Regions from separate parts of the Roseburia sp. AF25-13LB genome, predicted to be linked through region 1. Evidence: predicted binding sites of a transcription regulator. Region 1 holds the regulator's gene; each other region holds the start of a gene.
The links. Region 1 encodes HrcA, which represses chaperone genes, less so after heat shock. Its sites were predicted from a motif close to TGTTAGCACTCNNNNNNNNNGAGTGCTAACA; they were not measured.

Region 1 (4,557 bases):
TGGATTTGTGCCAGGAACGCCGTGGTATCTATAAGAGTATGGAATATATTGAGCAGACCCGTGCAGTTATTAAATATGACCTTCCGTTAAATGAAATTATTTATGATTTCTTTGATGCATTGAAATCCCGTTCCAAAGGATATGCGTCCTTTGATTATGAGATGAAGGGTTATGAGCAGTCAGAGCTTGTGAAGCTGGATATTCTTATTAATAAAGAAGAAGTGGATGCTCTTTCCTTTATTGTATTTAAGGATACCGCCTATGAGCGTGGAAGAAAGATGTGTGAGAAGTTAAAGGAAGAGATTCCGAGACATTTATTTGAGATCCCGATTCAGGCAGCCGTTGGAAGCAAGGTAATTGCCCGTGAGACAGTAAAAGCAATGCGAAAAGATGTGCTGGCAAAATGTTACGGCGGTGACATCAGCCGTAAGCGTAAACTGTTAGAGAAACAGAAGGAAGGTAAGAAACGTATGCGTCAGGTGGGAAATGTAGAGATTCCACAGGAAGCATTTATGAGTGTACTGAAGTTAGATGAGAAATAGATGACAGGAGAACATAGATGGAACTTTATGTGCATATTCCTTTTTGTGTAAGAAAATGTGAATATTGTGATTTCTTATCAGCACCTGCGGACGAGCGGTTACAAAACCGCTACGTGGGTGCTCTTTTGCATGAAATCAGATATTACGGACAGACAATGGGACGTCCGGCTCTTTCTACTATATATATAGGGGGCGGAACACCGTCTCTTTTAGCACCGGAATATATCGCACTTCTTTTAAAACAGATTCAGGTAAGCTTTGAGGTGGAAGCAGATGCAGAGATTACCATAGAATGTAATCCCGGAACTTTAAATGAGGAAAAACTTCTTACCTATAAAGAAGCAGGCATTAACCGTCTCAGCATAGGGTTACAGTCTGCCTTTGATGATGAATTAAAGATATTAGGAAGAATCCATACTTACCGGCAGTTCTTGGAGAATTATGAATGTGCCAGAAGATGTGGATTTGAAAATATCAACGTTGATTTGATGAGTGCCCTGCCTTATCAGAGTACGGAGAAATTTGTCACCAGCTTAAAGCGTGTCATAGCATTAAAACCGGAACATATTTCAGCCTATTCCCTGATTATCGAAAAGGGAACACCATTTTATGAAAAATACAAATTCGAGGCAGTGCTCCGGGAAGCCGGAAAGCCGACAGAGCATCTGCCATCTGAAGAGACAGAGTATGAAATTTATAAAAAGACTCAGGAGATTCTTGCAGAGGCAGGTTATGAGCATTATGAAGTATCCAATTATGCAAAGCAGGGGAAAGAGGCAAGGCATAATATCGGATACTGGAAGCGGGTACCGTATCTTGGGGTAGGACTTGGGGCAGCTTCCTTGATTGGAGAAGTACGCTACAGTAATATAAGAGAGATTGAAGCGTATATCAAAGCATGCGGTAATATTTCGGCGAAGGAAATAGATGGAGTACCGGCATTGAATCTCCATGAGAGTGCAGATGCAATCAGCCGCCATGCCCAGATGGAAGAATTCATGTTTTTAGGCCTGCGTATGTTAAAGGGAGTTACAAGAACAGAATTCAAAGAGACTTTCGGCGTGGAAATAGAAGCAGTATATGGCGAAGTCTTAAACCAGCTTCAGGAAGAGGACTTAATCGAGAAAAAAGCCGGTGTAATAAAGCTCAGCGACCACGGTATGGACATCAGTAACTATGTACTCGCCCAGTTTTTACTGGATTAAGTAGTGCGGTGTTGAACCGCATTGAATCAGAACAAATCTAAAGAAATTATAAAATTATAAAATGCTGTTGACAAAAAAAACGAATGGTGCTATCTTAAGTACATAGAAATTAGCACTCTTTCAAGTTGAGTGCTAACAACAAAGAAAAAGCAGTACAAAAAGCTTTTCCAAATACCTATAAAAGTTTCATTTTCAGGAGAACGTGAATGAACGAGAACGAATTAGATGAAAGAAAAACAAAAATCTTAAATGCAATCATTCGCAACTATCTGGAAACGGGTGAGCCGGTTGGTTCAAGAACCATTTCCAAGTATACGGATTTGAACTTGAGTTCCGCAACAATCCGGAATGAGATGTCGGACTTGGAAGAGATGGGATATATTTTGCAGCCACATACATCGGCAGGAAGAATTCCATCCGATAAGGGATATCGCTTCTATGTAGATAATCTGATTGCAGAGAAGGACAAAGAAGTATCCGATATGAAAGAGTTCGTAATTGAACATACGGAGAAGATGGAACAGGTATTGCAGCAGGTGGCAAAGTTGTTGGCGAACAACACGAATTACACCACCATGATAACAGCACCGCAGTATCACCACAACAGCCTGAAGTTCATCCAGTTATCCAATGTGGATGATGAACATATTCTGGCAGTTGTCGTATTGGAAGGCAATCTTGTGAAAAATAAGATGATTCCGATAGAAGAGCCGATAGATAATGAGCATATGTTAAAACTTAACATGCTTTTGAATACACATTTAAATGGATTGTCATTAGATCAGATTAATCTGGGCACCATAGCAGTGTTGAAAGAGAAAGCCGGTATCCATTCCAAAGTCATCAGTGATGTATTGGATGCAGTAGCAGAAGCAATCAGCGAAGACGAGGATTTGGAGATATATACCAGCGGTGCAACGAATATCTTAAAATATCCGGAGTTATCGGATTCGCAGAAAGCAGGAGAGCTTTTAGATGCGTTAGAAGAGAAGAAACAGTTAGTAAGTCTGGTGACGGATAACCTCAGCAATGAGGAGAACGGCATACAGGTTTATATAGGAGATGAATCTCCAATTCAGACCATGAAGGACTGCAGTGTGGTAACAGCTACCTATGAACTTGGTAAAGGCGTGAAGGGAACGATAGGAATTATCGGACCGAAGCGTATGGATTATGAGAACGTCATGGATAATCTGAAAAATTTGAAATCACAACTAGAAGGCATATTTGATAAGCCGAAGAAAGAATAGCATAGAAAGGTGGCAAGGAAGTGGCAGAAGAAAAGAAAGAAGAAGTGCTTGAGGAAGTATTAGAAGACTTAGAAGCAGAGGATGCAAAAAAGCAGGAAGAAGCACAGAATACCGCCTCAGAAGAAAAAGAAGTTGAGGCAGAAGAAAAAACGGAAGATACCGAATCTGAACCGGAAGAAATAGAGAAAGAAGATGAGGAGAAAAAGAAAGGTATCTTTAAAAAGAAAGACAAGAAAGATAAGAAGGACGAACAGATTGAAGATTTAACCGACCGGCTGAAACGTCAGATGGCAGAATTTGAAAACTTCCGTAAGAGAACGGAAAAGGAAAAGAGCCAGATGTATGACATGGGAGCCAGTGCAATCTTAGAGAAAATCCTTCCAGTTATCGACAATTTTGAAAGAGGGCTTGCAGCTGTACCGGAAGAAGACAAAAACAATGGCTTCGTAGAAGGTATGGATAAGATTTATAAGCAGATGATGACAGTGCTGACAGAAGTTGGTGTAACACCGATTGAAGCAGCCGGTCAGGAGTTTGACCCGAATCTCCATAATGCAGTAATGCATGTGGAAGATGAAGAACTCGGTGAGAATGTAGTAGCCGAGGAGTTACAGAAAGGTTACAAGTACAAAGAAAATGTAATCAGACATAGCATGGTAAAAGTAGCGAATTAAGCATAGGAGGATAAGAACATGAGTAAAATTATTGGTATTGATTTAGGAACAACAAACAGTTGTGTGGCAGTTATGGAAGGTGGAAAACCTACCGTTATAGCAAACCAGGAAGGTGCAAGAACAACACCATCTATCGTAGCATTTACAAAAACAGGTGAGCGTCTGATTGGTGAACCAGCAAAACGTCAGGCAGTAACCAACGCAGAGAAAACAATCTCTTCCATTAAGAGACATATGGGAACCGATTACAAAGTAAGCATTGATGACAAACAGTATTCTCCACAGCAGATTTCTGCAATGATTTTACAGAAATTAAAAGCTGATGCAGAAGGATATTTAGGAGAAAAAGTATCAGAAGCAGTTATTACTGTACCGGCATACTTCAATGATGCACAGCGTCAGGCAACCAAGGATGCAGGTAAGATTGCAGGACTTGATGTAAAACGTATCATCAACGAGCCGACAGCAGCAGCACTTGCTTATGGACTGGACAACGAAAAAGAACAGAAAATTATGGTATACGACTTAGGTGGTGGTACATTTGATGTATCTATCATCGAAATCGGTGACGGAGTCATCGAAGTATTATCTACAAATGGTGATACCAGATTAGGTGGAGATGATTTCGATAACAAGATTACACAGTGGATGATTGACGAATTCAAGAAAGCAGAAGGCGTTGACTTATCTACTGATAAGATGGCTCTTCAGAGATTAAAAGAAGCTGCAGAGAAAGCTAAGAAAGAGTTGTCTTCAGCAACAACAACCAATATCAACCTGCCATTCATTACTGCAACAGCAGAAGGACCAAAGCACTTTGATATGAACTTGACAAGAGCAAAATTCGATGAGTTGACACATGACTTAGTAGAAAGAACAGCAATTC
Region 2 (4,557 bases), on a different contig from region 1:
CATTTTTTGCAACATACGACGGCTCATCTTACCAGCTTACCACCGCAGGTTTTACAGCCCTCGTTATCATCATGCTTGCCATTCTTCTGATTGGCTGCGCCATCTTCGGAGGTAAAAAGAAATTCAGTGCAAAGCAGCTTGCTTTTTCAGCAATGGCAATCGCACTGGCTATGGTAACTTCCATGATTAAACTTTTTGACATGCCAATGGGCGGTTCCGTTACTTTACTGAGCATGTTATTCATCGTTCTGATTGGTTACTGGTACGGTCTGGGTGCCGGCTTAACCGCAGCTTTTGCTTACGGAATTCTGCAGTTAGTCGTTGACCCTTACATCATCAGTGTTCCACAGATGTTAGTGGACTACCTCTTCGCCTTTGGTGCATTAGGACTTTCCGGACTTTTCAGCAAATCCAAACATGGACTTATCAAAGGTTATATCGCTGGTGTATTAGGCCGATACTTCTTCGCATTCCTTTCCGGCTGGATTTTCTTCGGCATGTATGCTCCGGAAGAATTCCCGAATGCAGTGGTATACTCTCTTGCTTACAACGGTGCATACCTTGGTGCAGAAGCACTTATTACATTAATCATTATCTGTCTGCCACCAGTCCAGAAGGCATTGAATGCCGTTAAGGATATGGCAAATTCATAATATGGTTCTGTCCAAAAAGAGCGTCTTTCCTAATTAGGAAAGAACGCTCTTTTTGATTACGCGAGTAGCGAGAAAAATCGCATGCTTGCATGCAGATTTGACGAGCACCGCGATAACTCGAGAAACTCGCAAAGCGTGTTTCTCGTAGTTGCATTTCTGTATTTTCTTAATTTGTCATTCATTACATCTGAATCCATCCAAAAGCATTTGCTATGGAACTGATTAAAATAATCGCTGCAAAGATCGGACAAAGGTATTTTATCATCACCGTAAATATCTTTTTCCTGCGGAACGGGTTGCCGCCCCGGGTTACTTCTTCTTCAATCCGCTGCACTCCCACCACTCTTGATACCAGAAGGCAGGTTGCAATAGCTGCAATCGGCATCATCACGGAGTTCGTCAGGAAATCAAAGAAATCAAGAATCTGCATTCCGATAATTTTTACATTCGCCAATGGTCCATATCCCAGTGTAGAAAGACTTCCCAAAAGAAGCATTACAATACCGACAATTACCGTTGCTTTCCGTCTTTCCCAGCCCAGTTCATCTTCAAAAGTCGATACTGCACTTTCCGTTAATGCAATAGAACTTGTTATTGCTGCAAACAGCACCAGTACAAAAAACAAAATTCCGACTCCGGTTCCAAGTCCCATGCTGTCAAATACTTTTGGAATCGTAATAAACATCAATGATGGACCCGCCTGCAGGGTTTCCGGATTTCCACCGGAAAATGCAAAGACTGCCGGAATAATCATCAGCCCTGCCATCATGGCAATCGCTGTATCGAAGATTTCCACGTTCTTCGTGGACTCCTCAATAGAAACTTCCTTCTTCATATAAGAACCAAAAGTAACGAGAATTCCCATGGCAATGGACAGGGAATAAAACATCTGTCCCATGGCTGTTACTACCGTCATCCAGGAAAAATTTTCAAAATTTGGAATCAGAAAATATTTAACTCCTTTTAATGCTCCCGGTCTGCTTACGGAATAAACCGTTATTAATATAGAAAGAACAACCAGCACCGGCATCATAAATCTGGATACCCGTTCAATACCATTCCGGACGCCGGCAAAGATAATCCCCAACGTAAATACTGCAAAAAAAGCAAAGCAGATTTCTGTGGAAAGTCCGCTGGAAATGAAATCAGAAAAATATCCATCCGATGCAAGCTTACTGCCATTTCCCCTGATATATTCCACCAGATATTTCATTACCCAGCCGCCAATTACAGAATAATATGGCACGATTAAAACCGGAATAATCGCATTTATCCAGCCACCGAAAGAGAGCCAGCGGGATTTTCCAAAGGTATGATATGCTCCCACCGGGCTCTTCTTCGTCATTCTTCCGATAGAAGTCTCCGCCATAATCATCGTATATCCAAAAGTCAGTGCAAGTATAATATAAATCAGCAGAAAGATTCCTCCCCCATACTTTGCCGCAAGATATGGGAATCTCCATATGTTTCCCAGTCCCACAGAAGCGCCTGCTGCTGATAATACAAACCCTATCTTCCCCGAAAATGTACTTCTTTTCTCATTCTGTGTCTTCATTTTGTTTTTTCTCCTAAACTCATAATTTCCATGACGCAAAGTTATAGAAATCATAACACAGTCTCATAGTTCCTGCAATATTCTTTCCTTTTTATCATGCTACCCCTTATTTCCCCCTATATTTCTGCATTATATCTCCATATATTTCATTTGTTTTTACAGTGCATTTCCATGTTTTTTCTTTGTTTTTGCACAATTTGTGTTTTTTCACAAATTTTTCACAATTTTATTAGCACTCACCTCTTGACAGTGCTAATAATTGGTGCTATAACGTAGTCAGAACAAAGGAGAGGAACAAAAAAAGAGTTCCTAAAACATCCCGGTTCCAAAGAAACAAGGTAAACAAGCATAAAATGATTTATTAAAAAAGGAGAGATGACTTATGTTGATGCCTAGTATTTTTGGAGAGAATTTATTTGATGACTTCTTTGAGGATTTTCCATGGATGGACGATAACATGGATATGAAAAAAACTGAGAAAAAACTTTACGGTCGTAGAGCCGCACGTCTGATGAAGACAGATATCAAGGAACAAGATAATGGTTATGAACTGGTCATTGATTTACCTGGATTTAAGAAAGACGAAGTAAGTGCTTCCTTAGAGAACGGTTACCTTACCATCAGCGCTGCCAAAGGTTTGGACGAGGAAGATAAAGATAAGAAATCCGGCAAGTACATCCGTAAGGAACGTTATTCCGGAGCCTGCAGCCGAAGCTTTTATGTCGGCGATGCCATTACTGAAGAGGATATCAAAGGCGAATTTAAACATGGTATCTTAAAACTCTTCGTTCCGAAGAAAGAAGCAAAACCTGCTGTGGAAGACCACAAGTACATTGCCATTGAAGGATAACAGAACTTTATATGGTATCTGATTCAGATTAAGAAAGGAAGCATGTTATTATGTCAGATAAAAATCCAAAACATCCATTAAAGAAGAAGAAAGTAAAAGCTAAAATTAATGTAGCCGACCATGAGGCTGTTGAGGAAGCCAGAGAAGCTCACAGAAACAAGAAACATTATTACTAATTACAATAGACTATTTCAGGAGGAATGACTTATGTTAGTACCAAGTATTTTTTCAAACAACTTTGTAGATGATATATTCGATGATGTATTTCCATTCGGAGCTTACAATGCTCCTGCAGCAGACAACCGTGCTGCCATGAACACTGACGTTAAGGAATTTGACGACAGATATGAACTGGAATTTGAACTTCCGGGCTTTAAGAAAGAAGATATCCAGGCTGAGCTGAAAGACGGATACCTCATCGTCAATGCCAAACACCAGGACAACAAGGACGAAAAAGGCAAAGATGGCAAATATATCCGTAAAGAACGTTACTATGGCTCTTACCAGCGTAGCTTCTATGTCGGAGATGGCGTTACTCAGGATGACATCAAAGGCGGTTTTGAAAATGGCATCCTGACTCTGACCGTTCCGAAGAAAGAAGCAAAACCTGCTGTGGAAGAAAGGAAATATATTTCTATTGAAGGATAATGAATATCATAACAACTTAAAGTTTAATTTATAAACTGGCAGCAGCAGACGGATTCGTATTTTCCATCTGTTGCTGCCAGCTTTTTATAATTAACTCTGCAATATTAATTCTTTTTCTCTGCTCCAGCTGTTACTTTATCGTCGATGCCCGCTGTCTGATATTCTTATTAAAATTAATCACATTGTGATTATATTCTTCATCCATCAGTTCAGAATGAATCATAAAATCTGCGGTCGCTTTATTATTGGCAATCGGAATGTCATAGACCTGGGCAATACGAAGCAATGCTTTTACATCCGGGTCATGAGGTGCTGCAGTAAGCGGGTCTGAAAAGAAAATAACGAAGTCTATTTTTCCCTCTACTATCTTGGCACCAATCTGCTGGTCTCCACCCAGCGGGCCACTATTATAGCCCTTAACCGGCAGTCCCGTCTGGTCTGTAATCATCTTTGCAGTTGTTCCTGTTCCACACAGAAAATGTTTCTTTAAAGTCTCTGCATTGTCTTTACACCACTGAATCAGTTCTGCCTTTTTCCCATCATGGGCAATCAATGCAATATTTTTCTGTTTTCCGATTGTCAAAGTAAGAAAATCCGGTTCCATACTCATATTGTGTCTTCTCCTTTATTGTATTATTTTCCAACCATTTCATTTATCAAGTGAAAATCAACTCCTGATAAACAATTGCAGCTCGCCAATCACGCTTATATGTTGACTTGCTTACGCTCATTATAACATGACAGGATGATTCCAGACAATGTTTGGGTAGAAATCTTCATATAAAAAACGAGTACACTTAACAGTCTACTCGTTTTTTTCGTCGATGCGACAGGATTTGAACCTGCGACCT
Region 3 (4,557 bases), on a different contig from region 1:
GTCTGCAAGACGTTTATTCAGATCTTCCATCAGTAACTTGATAATGTTGCCGATGTTGTCTTTGGTCAGCGGTTTGAACATAATGATTTCATCCAGACGGTTTAAAAATTCCGGCCGGAAGTTACCCTTCAGTTCTTCCATGACAGCTTCTTCTGCTTCCGGACGAATCTCGCCATTTTCGTCAATGCCCTCCAACAGATGCATGGAGCCTAAGTTAGAAGTCATGATAATAATGGTATTCTTAAAGTCTACGGTACGTCCCTGGGAATCGGTAATTCGTCCGTCATCCAGTACCTGAAGCAGTACATTAAAGACATCCGGATGTGCTTTTTCCACCTCATCAAAGAGGACTACGGAATACGGTTTCCGGCGGACTGCCTCCGTCAGCTGACCACCTTCATCATAGCCTACATATCCAGGAGGTGCTCCAATCAGACGGGAGACGGAATATTTCTCCATATACTCGCTCATATCGAGACGGACCATATTGGATTCATCATCGAAAAGGCAGCTTGCTAATGCTTTGGCAAGCTCTGTCTTACCTACACCGGTTGGTCCTAAGAACAGGAAAGAACCGATTGGCTTGCTCGGGTCTTTGATTCCGGCTTTGGAACGGATGATTGCTTCTGTTACCTTGGTAACGCCCTCGTCCTGTCCAATGACACGTTTATGCAGTTCTTCATCAAGGTGCAGTGTCTTATTTCGTTCGCTCTCAGTCAGTTTGGCTACCGGGATTCCGGTCCAGCGGGAGATAATCTTTGCGATTTCTTCTTCGCTGACACTTTCATGTACCAGTGATAAATCTTCACCTTTGACTTTCTCTTCTTCAATTTCCAACTGCTGCTGTAACTGCGGCAGCTTACCATATTTTAATTCTGCCGCTTTATTTAAATCATAGCTCTGCTCTGCCTGCTGGATTTCATTTTTCAGGCTTTCCAAATCCTCACGCAGCTTCTGGACTTTCTCTACGGATTTCTTTTCATTGTCCCACTGTGCCTTCTTATTCTGGAACTCACTCCGAAGCTCTGCTAACTCTTTCTGTAAGTCTGCCAGACGCTCCTGGCTCAGACGGTCATCCTCTTTTTTCAATGCAGTCTCTTCAATCTCTAACTGCATGACACGGCGGTTCAGTTCGTCTAACTCGGTCGGCATGGAATCAAGCTCTGTCTTAATCAGTGCACAGGCTTCATCCACCAGGTCAATTGCCTTATCCGGTAAGAACCGGTCTGAGATATAACGGTTCGAAAGCACTGCTGCGGAAACCAGTGCACTGTCGGTAATCTTTACTCCATGGAATACTTCATACCTCTCCTTTAATCCACGCAGGATAGAAATAGTATCTTCTACCGTTGGTTCGTCTACCATAACCGGCTGGAATCTTCGTTCCAATGCGGCATCCTTTTCAATGTATTCCCGGTACTCATCCAATGTGGTAGCACCGATACAATGCAGTTCTCCACGGGCAAGCATTGGTTTTAAAAGCTGTCCGGCATCCATGGCTCCATCGGTTTTTCCTGCACCGACAATGGTATGCAGCTCATCGATAAAGAGGATAATCTGACCTTCGGATTTCTTTACTTCATCCAATACTGCTTTCAGACGTTCCTCAAATTCACCACGGTATTTTGCTCCGGCTACCAATGCACCCATATCCAGTGCAAAGAGCTTCTTATCCTTTAATCCTTCCGGAACATCACCACGTACAATCCGTTGTGCCAGTCCCTCTACAACTGCGGTTTTACCTACACCGGGTTCGCCAATCAGTACCGGATTGTTTTTCGTCTTACGGGACAAAATTCGCACTACATTCCGGATTTCTGCATCTCGTCCGATGACCGGATCCAGCTTCTGGTCTCTCGCCCTCTCTACCATATCATATCCATATTTATTTAAGGTATCATAAGTAGCTTCCGGATTATCGGAGGTCACACGCTGGTTGCCACGCACCGTAGACAGTGCCTGCAGGAAACGGTCTCTTGTAATACCATATTCCTTAAAAATTTCCTTTAATGCAGGATTCGGATATCTTAATAAGGATAAAAACAGATGCTCTACAGAGACATAATCATCTCCCATCTGCTTTGCCTCATCCTCTGCACTAATCAATACCTTATTCAATGCCTGACCGACATAAACCTGGCCGCCGGACACCTTGGTTCTTGCTTCCAGATGGCGGATTGCATTGTCTACAAAATGCTCCTTCTGGATTTCCATTTTCTCAATCAGTTTTAAAATCAGTCCATCTTCCTGCTGCAGTAATGCCACTAAAAGATGTTCCTGCTCGATTTCCTGATTGCCATATTCATATGCTAATTTTTCGCAATCCTGGATTGCTTCCATTGACTTCTGTGTAAATTTCTGAATGTTCATATCTTTCACCTCATTTCCCACTGTGCTATGAACGAATTCCTGTTATTTCTGTTTCCAAGCATAAATATAGCACGCATTATTAGCACTGTCAAGAGGTGAGTGCTAAAATTTTCAGACAATTTTTGTTAATTTCTATTTTTCTTATATTTAAAAGGAATTCAGCAGTCCTTTCAGCCCTTCCTCTTTATAAACTCCCTTATAATATGCAACTTCATCTTTTATCATCTCATCAATCACCTGCATTCCAAGAAGTTCCACCGGTGCCTTATCATCTGTAAGAATATAATCGCCCTTTTCATAGGAAACGGTATCTGCCAATACCTCTGTCATCATTCCCTTTAACTCCTGATTCTCAAGCTTGGAAATGTTGTTAGAAAGATTCTTTAAAATTTCTCCATTGTCGGATGCAAACAGTTCCCGGTTTGTAGAGCCTGCCACATCCACAGTATATTCTGTTCCAAATACACTTCCTATGGTGTCGGAAAGATACTGGTTAATATTTCCTTCTTTCTGCCCACGCATGTTCATATTCACCACCATTACGCCATTTTCATTTAAATGCTCTTTTACCAGCGTAAAAAATTCAACGGAAGACATCTGAAACGGAATCGTAATATCCTGATAAGCATCTACCATAATGACATCGTATTTCTTATCGGATGCATTTAAAAATGCTCTTCCATCATAAGTCGTTACCGGCACATCCTCCGAAAGTGAAAAATACTGTCTGGAAAGCTTTGTAATCTTCTCATCAATTTCAACACCTTCCACATTCATATCTCCAAAATATTTCCGGCACTGGGTTGCATAAGTACCGGTTCCCATTCCAAGAATCAGCACATCCATGTCTGATATTTCTTTGTCTTTTAACATAAGCGGTGCCGCCATGGCATAATCATAATACATGCCGGTCAGTTCATCCTGCTTCATATACACAGACTGCACACCGAATAACACATTGGTGGATAAGGACACCTTGTCCTGATTTTCGTATACCTGAAGATAGTTATATACGGATTCCCCCTCATAGGTCAGATTATTTTCCCAGAATGCAAATGAGTCGGAATATCCAAACCCGCAGCACAGTGCAAATATCAGAATAGATGCAACTATTTTCTTCTTTCCGGTATGCGCATTGATAAAATATACGATGGATAATGCCAGTAAAATTCCCGCAAAGATAAGAAATGTAACGGATGTTCCTACTGCCGGAATTGTCACAAAGGTTGGGATAAAGGTTCCAATGATGCTTCCGATGGTGTTAAATGCCCCTAAGGTACCTACTGTCTTTCCGTTGTCATCTAAATTATCAACAGAATATTTTACCAGGGATGGTGTTACCGTTCCCAACAGAAACAGCGGAAATACGAAAATTACCATGCAGGCTGCAAAAGCTGCAATAATCAGGAAATTATTATTTACCGCAAAGATTAAAAGGGCTGATATTCCTATGATAATATATTTTCCCACTACCGGAATTAATGCAATCCAGATTGCGGCAATGATAATTCTTCCATACAGTTTATCCGGGTTCGGTGATTTGTCTGCCGTCCTTCCGCCATAAATATTTCCCAATGCCATGGCAATCATAATGGTTCCGATAATGATTGTCCAGACTATCTGGGAAGAACTAAAATATGGTGCAAGTAATCTGCTTGCGCCTAACTCTACTGCCATCACTGACATTCCTGCAAAAAAATTCCGTCAAATACAAAAATAACTTTTTCATATACACCTCTTTTATTTTCTTTCAATATCAATCATAAGATACTCCGACTTACATCCCGTTTTAAACTTAATCGCCCAGTCGGAAATTCCTGATGTTACAATAAAATTCGTATTTTCTCTCTGCTCATATCCATAGACACGGTCATCCGGTGTCATTTTCGTAAGATTCTCAATGGTCATCAGCGGGAATAGCTGTCCACCGTGGGTATGTCCGGAAAGAACCAGATCCACATTGACATTCTGCTGCGCTGCATAATCCTGTGGCTGATGGTCTAATACAATGGAGAATTTATCCGGATCAAGGTTTGCCGTCAGTTCTTCCATTGTGGCTCTTTTTTCTGCATATTCTTCGGATTTATCCTGTCTTCCTATTATATAGAATTTATCCGCAATCAGTTCTACCTCATCCTGCAGAACATGTACCTGATTTTTTTCTAATTCCACTATCAAATCATTTCC

Region 2: the regulator HrcA is predicted to act here: its motif matches at 2,436-2,466, upstream of DWY37_RS13295 (Hsp20/alpha crystallin family protein).
Region 3: the regulator HrcA is predicted to act here: its motif matches at 2,448-2,478, upstream of clpB (ATP-dependent chaperone ClpB).

The regions. Positions count from the first base shown of each region.
Region 1 covers NZ_QUFO01000001.1:564,671-569,227, reverse strand. The annotation lists gene lepA (translation elongation factor 4) at 1-542, shown strand, start outside; gene hemW (radical SAM family heme chaperone HemW) at 560-1,747, shown strand; gene hrcA (heat-inducible transcriptional repressor HrcA) at 1,954-2,997, shown strand; gene grpE (nucleotide exchange factor GrpE) at 3,018-3,671, shown strand; gene dnaK (molecular chaperone DnaK) at 3,690-4,557, shown strand, end outside.
Region 2 covers NZ_QUFO01000011.1:9,254-13,810, reverse strand. The annotation lists gene thiT (energy-coupled thiamine transporter ThiT) at 1-653, shown strand, start outside; gene DWY37_RS13300 (sodium-dependent transporter) at 835-2,208, opposite strand; gene DWY37_RS13295 (Hsp20/alpha crystallin family protein) at 2,591-3,058, shown strand; gene DWY37_RS16305 (hypothetical protein) at 3,109-3,234, shown strand; gene DWY37_RS13290 (Hsp20/alpha crystallin family protein) at 3,266-3,706, shown strand; gene DWY37_RS13285 (methylglyoxal synthase) at 3,837-4,310, opposite strand; tRNA gene DWY37_RS13280 (tRNA-Pro) at 4,528-4,557, opposite strand, start outside.
Region 3 covers NZ_QUFO01000002.1:359,927-364,483, reverse strand. The annotation lists gene clpB (ATP-dependent chaperone ClpB) at 1-2,370, opposite strand, end outside; gene DWY37_RS04885 (spermidine synthase) at 2,518-4,047, opposite strand; gene DWY37_RS04880 (metallophosphoesterase) at 4,111-4,557, opposite strand, start outside.